2 regions of the Peribacillus sp. FSL H8-0477 genome follow, and region 1 is predicted to be linked to the other one. Evidence: predicted binding sites of a transcription regulator. Region 1 holds the regulator's gene; the other holds the start of a gene.
The links. The regulator Rex, encoded in region 1, represses fermentation and respiration genes when NADH is low (regulators of the CRP and FNR family bind a similar motif). The targets are predictions, from matches to a motif close to TTGTGAAATATTTCACAA.
Positions count from the first base shown of each region.

Region 2: adhE (bifunctional acetaldehyde-CoA/alcohol dehydrogenase) is a predicted target of Rex. The motif match lies at 4,293-4,310, and genes of this name have one in related genera.

Region 1 covers NZ_JBBODE010000002.1:228,107-236,022, reverse strand. Annotated here, with positions in the region: gene groL (chaperonin GroEL) at 1-1,555, opposite strand, end outside; gene groES (co-chaperone GroES) at 1,618-1,902, opposite strand; gene MHI18_RS12980 (CPBP family intramembrane glutamic endopeptidase) at 2,241-2,978, shown strand; gene MHI18_RS12975 (YdiK family protein) at 2,975-3,187, shown strand; gene MHI18_RS12970 (redox-sensing transcriptional repressor Rex) at 3,226-3,888, opposite strand; gene moaC (cyclic pyranopterin monophosphate synthase MoaC) at 3,923-4,426, opposite strand; gene MHI18_RS12960 (ABC-F family ATP-binding cassette domain-containing protein) at 4,574-6,493, shown strand; gene tsaD (tRNA (adenosine(37)-N6)-threonylcarbamoyltransferase complex transferase subunit TsaD) at 6,828-7,844, opposite strand; gene rimI (ribosomal protein S18-alanine N-acetyltransferase) at 7,841-7,916, opposite strand, start outside.
Region 2 covers NZ_JBBODE010000001.1:1,661,043-1,668,958, forward strand. Annotated here, with positions in the region: gene MHI18_RS08460 (beta strand repeat-containing protein) at 1-59, shown strand, start outside; gene MHI18_RS08465 (hypothetical protein) at 501-647, shown strand; gene MHI18_RS08470 (DMT family transporter) at 802-1,266, opposite strand; gene MHI18_RS08475 (DMT family transporter) at 1,280-1,708, opposite strand; gene MHI18_RS08480 (ArsR/SmtB family transcription factor) at 1,790-2,104, opposite strand; gene MHI18_RS08485 (MFS transporter) at 2,544-3,812, opposite strand; gene adhE (bifunctional acetaldehyde-CoA/alcohol dehydrogenase) at 4,331-6,934, shown strand; gene MHI18_RS08495 (ABC transporter permease) at 6,993-7,916, opposite strand, start outside.

The DNA of each region.
Region 1 (7,916 bases):
CAACTACTGCTTCAGTAGTTAGGAACATTGCAGCAACAGATGCAGCGTTTTGAAGCGCTGAGCGTGTTACTTTAGTAGGGTCAACGATACCAGCGTCGATCATGTTTACCCACTCGCCAGTAGCTGCGTTGAAGCCTGTGCCTACTTCTTCGTGTTTTAGGCGCTCTACGATGACAGAACCTTCTAGTCCTGCATTGTGAGCGATTTGACGTACAGGCTCTTCGATCGCACGTAGTACGATGTTGATTCCTGTTTGTTCGTCGCCTTCTGCTGTAATTTCAGCAATTTTGTTGTATACATTAAGAAGTGCTGTACCACCACCGGCTACGATTCCTTCTTCAACCGCTGCACGAGTAGAGTTAAGCGCATCTTCAATGCGAAGTTTGCGTTCTTTTAGTTCTGTTTCAGTAGCAGCTCCGACTTTAATGACAGCTACTCCGCCTGCTAGTTTAGCAAGACGTTCTTGTAATTTTTCACGGTCGAATTCAGAAGTTGTTTCTTCTAATTGAACACGGATTTGGTGTACACGTGCTTGAATTTGTGCTGAATCTCCAGCACCTTCAACGATTGTTGTGTTTTCTTTCGTTACAACAACTTTAGATGCACGGCCTAGTGAAGCTAGTGTTGCTGATTTCAGTTCAAGACCCACTTCTTCAGAAATCACTTCTCCGCCAGTCAATGCAGCGATATCTTCTAGCATTGCTTTACGACGATCTCCGAATCCAGGTGCTTTTACAGCAACTGCATTGAATGTTCCGCGAAGTTTGTTCACAACAAGTGTTGATAGTGCTTCGCCTTCGATGTCTTCAGCAATCAGCAATAGAGATTTTCCTTGTTGAACAACTTGTTCAAGTACAGGAAGAATTTCTTGAATGCTAGAGATTTTTTTGTCTGTAATTAAGATATATGGATTTTCAAGAACTGCTTCCATTTTATCTGGGTTTGTTACCATGTAAGCAGATGCATATCCACGATCGAATTGCATACCTTCTACTACATCTAGTTCAGTTATGAAACCTTTAGATTCTTCAATCGTGATAACACCGTCATTACCAACGCGTTCCATTGCTTCAGCGATTAATTGACCCACTTCTTCGTCAGAAGCTGAGATCGCTGCAACTTGCGCAATAGACTCTTTGTTTTCAATTGGTTTAGAGATGGCTTGTAACTCAGTAATAGCCACTTTCACAGCTTTTTCAATCCCTTTACGAATGCCCATAGGGTTCGCACCAGCCGTTACGTTTTTCAGGCCTTCACGGATCATAGCTTGTGCAAGAACTGTAGCTGTTGTTGTACCATCACCAGCAATGTCATTCGTTTTGCTTGCTACTTCAGCAACCAATTTTGCACCCATGTTTTCGAATGCATCTTCTAATTCAATTTCTTTAGCGATTGTCACACCATCATTCGTAATAAGCGGTGAACCGAATTTCTTTTCAAGAACGACGTTACGTCCTTTTGGTCCAAGTGTCACTTTTACTGCATTAGCGAGTGCATCTACACCGCGAAGCATGGAACGTCGTGCGTCTTCACTGAATTTAATGTCTTTAGCCATATATAAAAACCTCCCAAAGTATTTTTGTATTAGTTTTCGTTTATTAAGTATGTTTAGGACAATTAGCCAATAACAGCTAAGATGTCACTTTCTCTAAGAATTAAGTAGTCTGACCCGTCATATTTCACTTCTGTACCTGCATATTTAGAGAAGATAATCCGATCGCCTTGGGCAACCTCTAAAGCAACACGCTCGCCATTTTCAAGAACACGGCCTGTTCCTACAGCTACAATTTTTCCTTCTTGCGGCTTTTCTTTTGCAGTATCCGGTAAAACGATACCGCTGGCAGTTTTTTCTTCTGATTCAACTAGCTCAATAATTACGCGATCACCTAATGGTTTTAACAAGTGAAACGACCTCCTCAAATTCTACTGGTTAGTGTTTAATTATTAGCACTCATCTACTGTGAGTGCTAACACAATTACTATATTAAATAAATTGGGACATATTTGCAAGTATCTTATCTCTTTTTTTTCTATTAATTTCTTGAGGTGCTTGGGAATACTATAATAAGAAAACACCTTACACCATCTTTAAATCCTTTGCATTTTGGAAACCTTTATGTGGAGTTTGGTCGTTTATTTTGATACTCTTTTATAAGGTAGCTTAGGCTCTCACTAGTGCGATTCATTTTGTTGGGTTTACGGCAGGCTGCCTTTACCGCAACATCGAAGGAGTTATGAGTTTGAAGAGAGAATATTGGTACATTATTATTGTTTATATTGCAATGCAGTTATCGAGTATCGTTGGTGTTCCTCTTTTAATGATGTTTGGGATCTGGAGAGGAGCCGAAAAAAATGCCGAGCTTCAACAGCTTTCTGGCGCGTATTGGATTGTTATCAGCTTCCTTATAGGATTGATAGCAACATTATTCTTAATACGAAAAGAAGTGAAAAATAATAGTGATTTACGAAAACATCAAGCGTCTGTTCCTACCTCTATTTTTTGGGGATTCGCCGGAATCTTTCTTGCGTTATTTTCTCAATCCATAGCAGGAATGATTGAAACAGCCATCGGCATTGAGGCAGGTTCTGAGAATACGCAGACAATTATTAATTTAATTCTCAATGTTCCTCTGGTCTTATTTGTTAGTTCTGTTATTGGACCGATTCTTGAGGAAATCGTTTTTCGTAAAATTATTTTTGGATCCCTGCACAAACGACTTAACTTTTTCTTATCTGCTCTGATTAGTTCATTAATATTTGGGGCCGCTCACGGCGAATTTATTCATTTATTGCTCTACACTGCGATGGGATTTGTTTTTGCCTTTTTATATGTAAAAACCAATCGTATCTTAGTCCCCATCTTTGCGCACGTGTCCATGAACTCCTTAGTGGTCATTACTCAAATTTACAAAGATGATATTGAAAAATTCCTGAAGGACGCAGAGCACGTGCAAAACTTCATCGGAGGGTTTTTATGAAACGAATTTCACCTTTAACTTTAGCCATTATTTATATGGCTTTAGGCGCGTTATTTATCTTTATGTCCATCCAAACGGTTTCTAGATCCGGATGGGGCTTCTTCGCCTATTTTCTTGTATTGTTGGCCACACTTGATTTAGGATCAGGCATTCGAATGCTGCTCCTGCACTTAAAAATTAAATCTATCCAGAAAAAGAATAAGAAATAACAAAAAACGCTGCTTATAATCTGGCAGCGTTTTTGTATTTAATCGGTGATGGCCTGAATATTGGCTGATGGGTAATGCTTTAAGAAATAAATTAATGATTGCAGTTCAATAGATAAATCAATGTGGTGAACTCTTATGGCAGCCGGTACAGTAAGGCGTGCCGGAGTAAAATTTAAAATCCCTTTAACATTTGATTTAACGAGGTAATCCGTAATGGTTTGCGCCACATGTGATGGCACAGTTAAGATTGCGACAGATATATCACGTTGATTTAACTGTTCTTCTAACTCGTCCATATGGTACACCGGAACGTCACAGATTCTCGTGCCCACCTTACTTTCGTCAACATCAAAGGCTAACTCAATAATCGTGTTATTATTCTTTAAGAAATTATAATTCAAAAAAGCTGTACCCAAGTTACCTACACCTATTAAGGCTACTTTAGTCAACTCATCTTGATCCAGTGTTTTCCGGAAAAATGATAAAAGATAATTAACGTTATATCCGTAGCCTTTTTTACCAAGTGCACCAAAATAAGAAAAATCCCGGCGTATCGTGGCAGAATCTACCTTAACAGCTTCGCTGAGTTCAGCTGAAGAAACACGCTGTTTGCCTGACGAATGTAGGTTTTTTAGAAAACGATAGTATAAGGGTAATCTCTTGGCGGTTGCCTGCGGTATCTTCAAATGTTCTGGGCTCATATATTTTCCCCGCTTTCACAAATGTTTCCGAATCCTATTCTTCGGTTTGATTAATCTGCCTCTGGTAGTCGGGACTGGAAACACCACCGGTTTTTTCAACTAAAAACGTTGGTCCTATGATCATACCCTTATCCACAGCCTTACACATATCATAAACAGTCAGTGCAGCTGCTGAAACAGCTGTTAACGCTTCCATTTCCACACCTGTGCTTCCCTTTGTCTTAGCCGTTGCTTCAATCTGCAGACGATGATTATCGTCCTCTTTTAACCAGTTAAAAGAGATATTCACACCTTGTAATGAAATGGGATGACACATAGGAATAATGTTGGACGTATTCTTACAAGCCATGATTCCCGCTACCTGGGCAACAGCAAGTACGTCTCCCTTTTTCATTTTATTGTTGGTTATTTTTTCGTAAATTTCTTCATTCAGCAATATGCTCGACTGAGCAACAGCTGTACGAACAGTTTCAGGCTTTTGGCTGATATCAACCATTTTCGCCCTGCCTTCTTCATTAAAATGAGTTAACTCTTTCATTCAAAACACCTCTCCTAAATCATACACTAAAATTCACCATTTGTAATGACTTTGTTTCATCCTTCACATAATCATATTGATACTCACCCTCGCGGATATTGCCTGAATAAGGTACACTATCTATAACGCAATTTAGAGGTGAAAAACATGATTCTATTACAAGTTAACCAATTATCGAAATATTATGGGGCAGAGCTTATTTTATCAAATATGAAGCTCGAAGTTCAAAATAGAGATCGAGTGGCTCTTGTCGGCAGAAATGGTGCAGGGAAATCCACACTATTAAAAATTATTGCTGGTCATCTTTCTCATGATGGCGGCGAGATCATTAAACCTAAAGGTACGACTATTGGCTATATGGCTCAGGATACCGGTTTAGAGTCTGAATTATCCATATGGGATGAAATGCTGACTGTTTTTACTGAGCTGATTGCTAAAGAAAAGCAGCTGCGGCACCTAGAGGTCACGATGGCCAAGCCGGAGACCTATGAAAATGAAACACTCTATAAAAAGATTCTTTCTGAATATGATGCCTTGCAAGTCAAGTTTGCTGAACAGGGCGGGTACCAATATGAAGCAGATATCCGGTCCGTTCTTCATGGGCTGCAATTCTCTACGTTTGATCCATCTACACCGATTGCCACGCTAAGCGGTGGTCAAAAAACCAGGCTTGCACTAGGTAAATTACTCTTAAAGAAACCTGATATTCTTATTCTAGATGAACCGACCAATCACCTTGATATCGATACTCTTTCTTGGCTGGAACAGTATTTACAGGGCTATCCTGGTGCCGTATTAATTGTTTCTCATGATCGTTATTTTCTGGACAAAGTCGTTAACCAGGTCTATGAAATATCTCGTCATTCAATGCGGAAGTACCATGGAAACTATAGTGCCTACTTAGCCTTAAAAGAACTCGACTATGAACGGGATTTAAAGCAATTTGAAAAGCAGCAGGACGAGATTGATAAGCTGAAGGACTTCGTTCAACGTAATATTACCAGAGCTTCAACGACCAAACGGGCACAAAGCCGGCGTAAACAACTAGAAAAAATGGATGTATTGGACAGGCCAAGTGGTGATGAAAAATCAGCGAATTTTTCGTTTCAAATCGAAAGACAAAGCGGGAACGATGTGCTTGCTATTCAGGGAGCAGCCATTGGCTACAACCAAGATTATGTTTCCCGAAACATTAACATCAATATTTCAAAAGGGGACAGTGTAGCGCTTGTTGGTCCTAATGGGGTTGGGAAATCAACCTTATTAAAGACGTTGATTGGAAAGCTTGAATTGCTTTCAGGACAATTTAAAATGGGCACAAACGTCCAAATCAGCTACTACGATCAAGAACAAGCTAATCTCATCTCAAACAAGCGTGTGTTAAATGAGTTATGGGATGAACATCCACTGAAGCCCGAGAAAGAAATCCGTACCATTCTAGGCAATTTTCTTTTTTCCGGTGATGATGTCCTTAAGAACGTCTCATCCCTCAGCGGCGGCGAGAAGGCTCGCCTCGCACTAGCTAAGATGATGATGGAAAAAGGCAACCTGTTAATTTTAGATGAACCGACCAATCACCTAGACCTTGATAGTAAACTGGTGCTCGAAAACGCCTTAATCGATTATCCTGGGACGATCCTCTTCGTTTCCCATGACCGTTACTTTATCAATCGAATTGCCACAAAGGTCATTGAGCTTAGTAAAAACGGCAGTGAAGAATTCCTTGGTGATTATGATTACTACGTAGAGAAGAAACAGGAACAAGCTGAACTCATTGAGCTCGAAAGAAAAGAACACGCGATAAAGGCTGATACACCTCCAGTCGCCACTTCTTATCAAATGGATAAGGAAGTAAAAAAAGTGGAACGACAGCGTAAGCGGAGAATTGAGGAAATAGAAATCGCTACTGAGAAGCTAGAAGAAGAAATCAGAACCTACAATGAACTACTATGCGATCCTGAAATATTCCAAAACCATGAAAAGGTCCTTGAAATCCAAGTGAAACTCGATCAGGCACAATCAGATGTCGATACACTTCTAGAAGAATGGGCTGAACTTGAAGGGTAAGAACAGGCTGCCTCAAGACCCGATAGACGGGCTTGAAGCAGCCTGTTTTCATTTGGTATTCATCTTCTTTCACTTCAATTTATTTTTGTGGATAACTTTTATTTTTTCACATCAACATATCCACAGAATTACCCACAAACAAAAGCTTGATTTACCCACATTCCTTAGAGTTTTCCACATTATCCACAGAAGTCGTCTGTTTTATCCACAATAAGCCGAGTTATACACAATCTGTTTTAATAATCAAAAAACTTTATCCACAGAATAGTGAGATATTTTCCTTTTACCCACAGAAAGAACGTGAGATACCAAATTCGGCATCTCACGCATTTATTCAGAGATTTTCAATATCAAGACCAGGATTACCGTTTAAAGCAAGATCTGATCGCTTGCCTTTTTCAAACAGGATACTTCCAGCTGCACCAATCATCGCTGCATTATCTGTACAAAGAGATAATGGAGGAATCACAAGCTCTATATCCGGAACTACGGTAAAAGCTTCTGTAAGAGCTGCACGAAGTCCCTTATTCGCCGCGACTCCGCCTGCTAGCATAACTTGCTTCACGTTGAAATCTTCAGCTGCCTTAAGGGTTTTTGTGACAAGCACTTCAATGACACTAGCTTGAAAGCTAGCTGCCAAATCTGCCGGTTCTATCGTTTCTCCACGCTGTTCCGCGTTATGCAGAGTATTAATAACCGAAGATTTCAATCCGCTAAAGCTAAAGTCATAGCTTCCATTCAGCCATGCTCTAGGAAGGTTTATCGAAGGGTTCCCCTCATGGGCAAGACGATCAATATGTGGACCGCCTGGATACGGGAAGTTAAGTGTCCGAGCCACCTTATCATACGCTTCTCCTGCTGCATCATCACGAGTCTCACCGATTACCTTAAATGAACCATGCTCTTTAAGTAATACAAGTTCTGTATGCCCCCCTGAAACCACGAGAGACAACGCTGGAAACTTCATTTCCTGTATTAATCGGTTAGCATAGATATGACCTGCTATATGGTGAACACCTACAAGCGGAATCCCATGAGCAAATGCCACGGCTTTAGCTGCGTTAACACCAATTAAAAGGGCGCCTACAAGGCCTGGTCCTTCTGTAACGGCAATTGCATCGATATCCTTATAGGTAACATCTGCTTGAAGTAATGCTTCTTCTATGACAAGTGTAATTTGTTCAACATGCATTCTTGAGGCAATCTCTGGAACAACACCGCCAAAACGCTTATGGCTTTCTATTTGTGATGAAATGACATTGCTTAGAATGTCTGTACCGTTCTTAATAATTGCTGCAGCCGTTTCATCACAGCTTGTTTCAATTCCCAATATAATTTGATCTTTTTTCACGATAAATTCACCCACATAACATATGCATCTTCCTGGTTATCCGTATAATAATTCTTCCGGGTTCCGCCAGTT
Region 2 (7,916 bases), on a different contig from region 1:
ATGGATCAGCAACTACCACTTTGTCTGAGGGTTCTGTTTCGATTATTGAAGTTCAGTAAGGTTGGCACTTGCCTTGCCATCCCCAATAATAAAACAATAATCTTTGAGTCATCTATGTAATAGGAAGCAATTCAGTACCCTCCCTTTTCAAAATTTTCAACTCTGCATCCAGCTCATCAAATGTAACAGGTACAGTCAATACTTCAGTCGATCCTTCCACTGGCGTAGGATCAGTTCCACCAAGAAATACTTTTGCTAGCGCAGTGAGAAATCCAATTTCTTTCAGCCTTCCTATACCTGTTGGAACAAGTGGTACGTTACTGTATCACCTAAGCGTGTATTAGCTTAATTTAGTATTAAAGTAAAAAAAAGGGAGTCTTATTTTGTATAAGAGACTCCCTTTTGTTGTAAGCAATACAGGATGGTATTTGAAAGGAAGAGAATTTATCCTCTTTTCCATAACAAAAAATCATTATTCAACTAAGGGATGCTTTATCGTCATGAGAACTGCTAATCGTCTAAACGAATGGACACCAAATGGGGAACGATATTTTGTAATGAAAACCAACCAAATTATTATGATCCAAATCACACTCATATTAAGTGAATGTGTACAGCCGCAGCCAGATATAGACAGAAGTCGTTAGTCCTGTTCAATTGTGGAATAACCGAGTGGAAGAAATTCAGCATAATAAGAGAGTTGCAATTACCTAAAGTTTTAACCTGAGTCGAAGGTAAATTCTGTTTGATAATGTTCTTTTATTTAATAAAAAAAACGCTGCAACTAGGCAGCGTTTCAACTTATATTTTTGATTCTTCTTTCGAGCGTAAATTCCCTTTATAGATAAAATAAAGGGCAATAATCATAAATAGTATTGCGAAAACACGTTTCATATCTAATTCTATGACTAAACTATTGAACCATCCAAAATGATCAATTATGACACCAATTATAAGTTGACCAGCTATACCAGAAATATTAGTTGCGATTACCCCAATTCTAGGAACTGCCATGACGGTCAGAAGTAAATACATAGTGCCTAAAAATGCTGCACTTAATTGCCATTTAGGTGCTTCTAGAATTCCAAGCACATTTCCACTGCCAAAAAATAGAATGAAAATAGTCAGAAACATTGTTCCAGTGAGAAAGGTTAAAAATGTTGTTTCAATTGTTCCGGCTTTTTTACTAAATGTACCATTTATAGATGATTGTGCACTTAATGTAATACCGCCAATCAATGTAAATAAAATCATAAATGTCCCCATAATTGTCTACCTCCTAGTTGATTAATATAAGTGCAATAATCATTGAAATCACTGCAAATATCTTTTCTTTATTAATTTTAGTTTTTTTACTGCCTAGCCATCCAAAATGTTCAATAACCATACTCATGACTAATTGTCCGATAATTACAGCCACCATTGTTATACCAACACCAACGTATGGGACACTAACCACAATGGAAGTTAAATAAACCACACCTAAGACCCCTCCAAGTAATGACCATTTAGGTGCTTCCAATGTATAGGAAATCCTTCCTTTTCCAAAAAACAGCCACAAAAGCCCCATGATAATTGAGCCCATAAAGAAGTTATAAAAACTTGTTTCTATTTGTCCAATTGATTTTCCTAATTCAGCATAGATAGCTCCTTCAAAGCTAAGTGCTGCACCAGCCAATAGAGCTAGTAGATAAGATAAAAAGCGCATAGATAGTATCTCCTTTTTCGTATAATTACATATCTAGAAAAATAGATATGACTAGGTAAAAAAAACAGAAATCAATATAGATTAGATCTCTGTTCGAAAATAATGAGCTAACTGTTGAATAAATTCTTCATTTCGCCTATAGTAAGTCCATTGTCCATGACGTATCGATTCAAGTAGACCAGCTTTTTGCATCATGTTTAAGTAGCTAGAAACGGTAGATTGAGAAACTTTGGCTTTTTCTTGAATATCCCCCACACATACTCCACCCTTATAACTTACCTCCTTTGGTAGGTGAGCGCCTTGTTTTGGGAAGTGCTTCTCTGGTTCCTTTAACCACTCCAAAATGTGGAGTCTTGTTTCATTTGATAACGCTTTGAAAACATCAATAGGTTTCATGGACGTAATTATATATCTGGAATTCTCGATATGTCAAGGTGAAGGAAATAGATTACATTTAATGAAACTATTTGATTTCTATATTAAAATAAACATCAGTTGCTTTGCGATCTTTTGAACGCGTATTTTTAGGGGGGTATTTTATCTATTTTTCTGCTATTCCTGCCATTAATCCCGTCTGGAGTAAACATATTCCCGTCTGAGATGGAGTTAATCCCGTCCGGATCATGCGTATTCCCGTCTGGGCACTATTTACAGCCCGATAATACCCCATAGGGCATCTTTCTTTGCTGACTACAAACACATATCACCCTAAGGCTGATCTTTTGTACCACAGCTTATAAATGGTTGGCCTTTTCATGGCCATAAACGAAAAAAGTTGTGAGTAGACGAAACTGTCTGCTCACAACTTTTTTATTATCCTTATTAATGAATTATTTTAGTTCCAGTGACCTGCCTTCACTAATTTTTCTTTTTGCTTGAAGGCAACCGTTACTAATAACATGGAGATCATAATCATCACGATAATCGCGATTAGTACAATGGTATAAGAATTGGTTAAATCTTTTATTAATGAATAAAGTGGTAACGCTACAATTCCTGCAACCGCTAAACCTACAGAAGCGGTAGCATAAATATCTGCGTAGTTTTTGTTACCGAATAATGAAATCGTAAGCAGTGGACCCAATGTACCGATTGATGATGATAAGAAACCAAAAATAATAGCACCAATCATAATCATTACTTTAATCTCACCGAATAACAGGAATAAAACGAATGTTACTAAACCGGAAATTAAGGCTACGAAAGTAGTGCCTTTTGCACCTATTTTATCAGCTAAGAAACCGAATGTTAATGAACCTATTAATAAACCAACCATGAATAGACCCATTAAGGTACCGCCAAATGCAGTATCGAATCCTTTGGTAATTGCGAAAGTCGGTACGTGTTGTGCGAATGCAGCAACAGATGTTAAGAAGAAAAAGAAGGCCATTAATGCGAAGAACGCAGGTGATTTTTTCGCAATATTAGATGCGATCCCTTTGTTTGCTTCTTCATTTGCTGCGTTTACTTCTTTATTTTCTGTATTTCCTTCGTCATCACCATATGCACCTTTTTTACCTGGGGCGAAACGGATGAATAATACAATTACGATAATTGCTCCTGCACCTAATAGTAGCCCAGAAGTAGTGTAAGCTGAACGCCAGCCTTCATTCGCGATTAAGTTACCGATCCAAGGAGCGATAAACGCACCGAATGCACCAACTGTCGCCATCATGATACCCAATGCTAAACCTTTAGATTTTTTGAACCAGTTGTTAATGATGACTGGACCAGCAATTTGTGCAACGATAACGTAACCAATTGCACAAGGAATTGCAAGTATGTACCAGCCCCATACGCTGTTCATGAAGCCCATTGCAGCAAATGCGCCGGCGTGGAAGATAACCCCTGCGATTAAAATAATACGGATATCCGCTTTTGCAATTAACTTACCAGCAAACGGTAAGAAAATCATTGTTACGATTGACATAATCGATACGTATAAAGATAAGCTGGATAAACTCATACCTAAGTCATCTGAAACAGGCGTTAAGAATAAACCTGTTGCGTTGTTAATACCACCACGAGCAAAGCCCATCATGATAGCAACACCTAATAGAACGAACCAAGCATAATGAATCCCTTTTTTTGACTTGTTTGTCATCTGAGTATAACTCCTTTTATATGTACTTCTACATGTATGCAACTTTAAAGTACTAAAACCTTATAAAGCTTAGAAAGAACAGTAAACTTATACCGTAATGCCTAGCAATAAGTTAATGAATATGCTGGTTGTTCCCTCGTGACTCGAATGACAACAAGTTATATCTTTATAACTTTTGCGCACAATTAGTAATATTAACATTATGCAACAAAAATTTCCATATGGGAATCTTTTATTTGAATTCTAATCAGATATAATATTTACGCTTTAAAAGTATTGCTTTTTTCTTTTAAACTATTCATATGAACCATCACATTTATTATCGTTTGATAATTTCATTTTTCTTTATAATCATTTATTCAATAGTAATTCATAAATATGAGGAGTTACTTTGAAAACCTACATTTAAACGTTCATACAACATTCACTCTTTAAAAATCTATAATGTGTTTTACATGGTAAGATTCAGTTATAAATAGTTTGTGAAAACATTCACAAACTTGGAATGGAGGGTTACCATGTCAACTAAATTAAATGTCATTCAGGAAAAACAACCTGTCACCCCTATGATTGATGAATTAGTCGCTAACGGATTATCCGCTCTGAAAGAGTTCAGTCATTTTACTCAGGAAATGATTGATGATGTAGTTAAAGAAATGGCTCTTGCAGGTATGGATCAGCATATGCAACTAGCCAAAATGGCTTTTGAGGAAACTAAAAGAGGCGTTTATGAAGATAAAATTATCAAGAATATGTTCGCTACTGAATTTGTATACCATAATATTAAATACGATAAAACGGTCGGAATTATCAACGAAAATACGAATGAAGGAATAATCGAAATTGCCGAACCAGTTGGCGTCATTGCTGGTGTTACACCTGTGACAAATCCCACTTCAACAACGATGTTTAAGGCTTTAATCTCAATCAAAACCAGGAACCCGATTATCTTTGCCTTCCATCCCTCTGCACAGAAGAGCAGTAGTGAAGCTGCAAGAATTCTTCGGGACGCTGCGGTTAAAGCAGGTGCCCCTAAGAACTGTATTCAATGGATTGAGAAACCGTCAATCGATGCTACTCAAGGACTTATGAACCATCCGAAGATTTCATTAATCTTAGCTACTGGTGGTTCAGGAATGGTCAAATCTGCATACAGTTCAGGAAAACCTGCTCTTGGAGTTGGACCTGGTAATGTTCCTTGTTATATTGAAAAAACGGCAAATGTTCTTCAAGCAGTAAATGATTTAATTCTCTCAAAGACGTTCGATAATGGGATGATTTGTGCCTCAGAACAAGCGGTAATTATCGATAAAGAAATTTATTCTGAAGTCAAACAAGAACTAGCATCAAATAACTGCCACTTTCTTACTCCAGAAGAAAGACAAAAAGTAGAGACATTAGTCATTAATGAACAAACCTGCGCAGTAAATGCAGCAATTGTCGGTATGCCTGCCTACAAAATTGCTGAAATGGCTGGAGTTACAGTACCAGAGCATACGAAAATTCTGATTGCTGAATTAGAAGGAGTAGGGCCGCAATTTCCTTTATCCCGGGAAAAACTAAGTCCTGTACTTGCTTGTTATAAAGTGAACAGCCTAGAAGAAGGCTTAGAACGGTCTGAAGAAATGCTAATGTTTGGTGGAACTGGTCACTCAGCTGTCATTCATACTTCAGATGATACGGTTATTAGAGAATTTGGTTTACGAATGAAAGCGGGACGGATCATCGTAAATGCACCATCTTCACAAGGTGCCATTGGAGATTTATACAATGCTTATATGCCGTCACTTACACTTGGCTGCGGTACCTACGGAGGCAACTCCGTATCAACAAATGTGGGAGTAATTAACTTAATCAATATAAAAAAGGTAGCGAGAAGGAATAATAATATGCAATGGTTTAAAGTCCCTTCCAAAATTTATTTTGAAAAAAATTCCGTTCAATACCTTGCTAAAATGCCGAATATTACCAAGGCATTAATTGTAACCGACCCGGCAATGGTTGAGTTAGGTTATGTAGATAAGGTTCTTTATTACCTTAGAAAACGTCCAGACTATATTCATTGCCAAATTTTCTCTGATGTTGAACCAGATCCATCTCTTGAGACCGTTGAAAAAGGCGCGGAAATGATGGATAAATTCCAACCCGATGTTATCATTGCTCTTGGTGGCGGTTCCGTGATGGATGCAGCTAAAGGCATGCAGTTATTCTTTGAATATCCTGAAATGGAGTTCTTCGGCATAAAACAAAAGTTCCTTGATATTCGTAAACGAATTGTTAAGTATCCGAAACTTGGGGTTAACGCTCAATTTGTTGCGATTCCGACCACATCTGGTACTGGTTCTGAAGTTACATCTTTTGCTGTTATTACAGATAAAGTTGCCAATATTAAATATCCATTAGCGGATTATGAACTAACACCTGATGTGGCAATTATTGATCCCCAATTTGTCATGACTGTACCTAAGGTCATTACTGCAGATACAGGTATGGATGTTCTAACACATGCTGTAGAAGCCTATGTATCTTGTATGGCGAATGACTATACAGACGGATTGGCCATAAAAGCTATACAGCTAATCTTTGAATACTTGCCAATAGCATATAAAGATGGAAGTAATGAATTAGCACGCGAAAAAGTGCATAATGCTTCTACAATTGCCGGGATGGCATTTGCGAATGCATTTTTAGGTATTAATCATAGTCTTGCCCACAAGCTTGGACCTGAATTTCATATCGCCCATGGACGGGCAAATGCGATTTTATTACCGCATGTTATTCGCTATAATGCGACAAAACCAACTAAATTCACAGCGTTCCCGAAATATAACCACTTCATTGCTGACAAGCGCTATGCAGAAATAGCCAAGATGCTCGGGCTTCCTGCACGCACAACAGAAGAAGGAGTAGAAAGTCTTATACAGGCGATTATAAAGTTAGCTAAAGAGATGAATATTCCGATGAGTATTGAACAGAATGGTGTCGATCTGGCTGATTTCGAAAGCAAGGTTGAATACTTAGCCGATCGGGCATTTGAAGATCAGTGCACAACGGCTAATCCAAAGCTTCCCCTCGTAACTGAATTAACCGAGGTTTATCGTCTAGCCTTTAAAGGCGTCTAATCTATAGAGAAAAAGAGTCAGGGATAAGAATCCCTGACTCTTTTTGTACCTTAAACGATCATTCAGATATCAATTCATAAACAGATATTTTCTTAATTCTCCGGGATACTAGCATGGAGACGATATAACCTGCTAGTAAAATACCGATACAAATACTAAGGACAATTGGAATACGAACGATAAATTCAGCGTTATAGATACTCATCCCTGACATCAGCAACTCAATTACTGAATTCGTACAATAATATCCGAAGACTCCGCCAATAGTGACCCCTAAAATAAGAATGGGCATAAGGCTAAATGATAGTTGTGTCATAAGATTTAGAGTTGTATATCCAACAGACTTTAGGATTCCAAATTCTTTTCTTCTTCTGAGAATGATGCTTTTAATAACTAGATAGAGAATTAAGGTTACGACAATCACGGTAGCGGTAATAATCAATAACATCATCAGAAAAAGGGCCTGTGTAAACGAGTCAAGTGTACTTTGGATCCCTTCTTCAACATTGTAAATGGCATCTAGTTGATCTCCGTATTGTTTTTCAAGCTTTGTGATATATTCTTCCGTACTTGTTGCATCAAGATAAACGTTTAAGGATACTCGATTATACTCTGGCTGCATCCGTTGAATTCCTGAAAGCGTCACGTTTGCTACCTTACCCAATTGAGAAACCCCCTGGCTAATCCCTGTAATTAAGAAGGGTTTGCTGCTTTGATTGAGCTCAATGGTGATCTCCTCACCAATTTTTTTATTAATTTTCTTTGCAACCAGGGAAGAAATAGCAATTTCATTATCGTAAAGCGGCTGTCTTCCTTTAAAAACGGTATTGGTCTCAAGCTTGCTAAAATCATCTGATACCTGTAACACAATACTCATGTTATCAACTTTCCCTGTCAGTGTATCAAGTGTACTTGTTTTTCCGACTCCATCCATATCAGATATTGAATGGTATAACTTCTCTTTATCGACCTTATTCTTTGG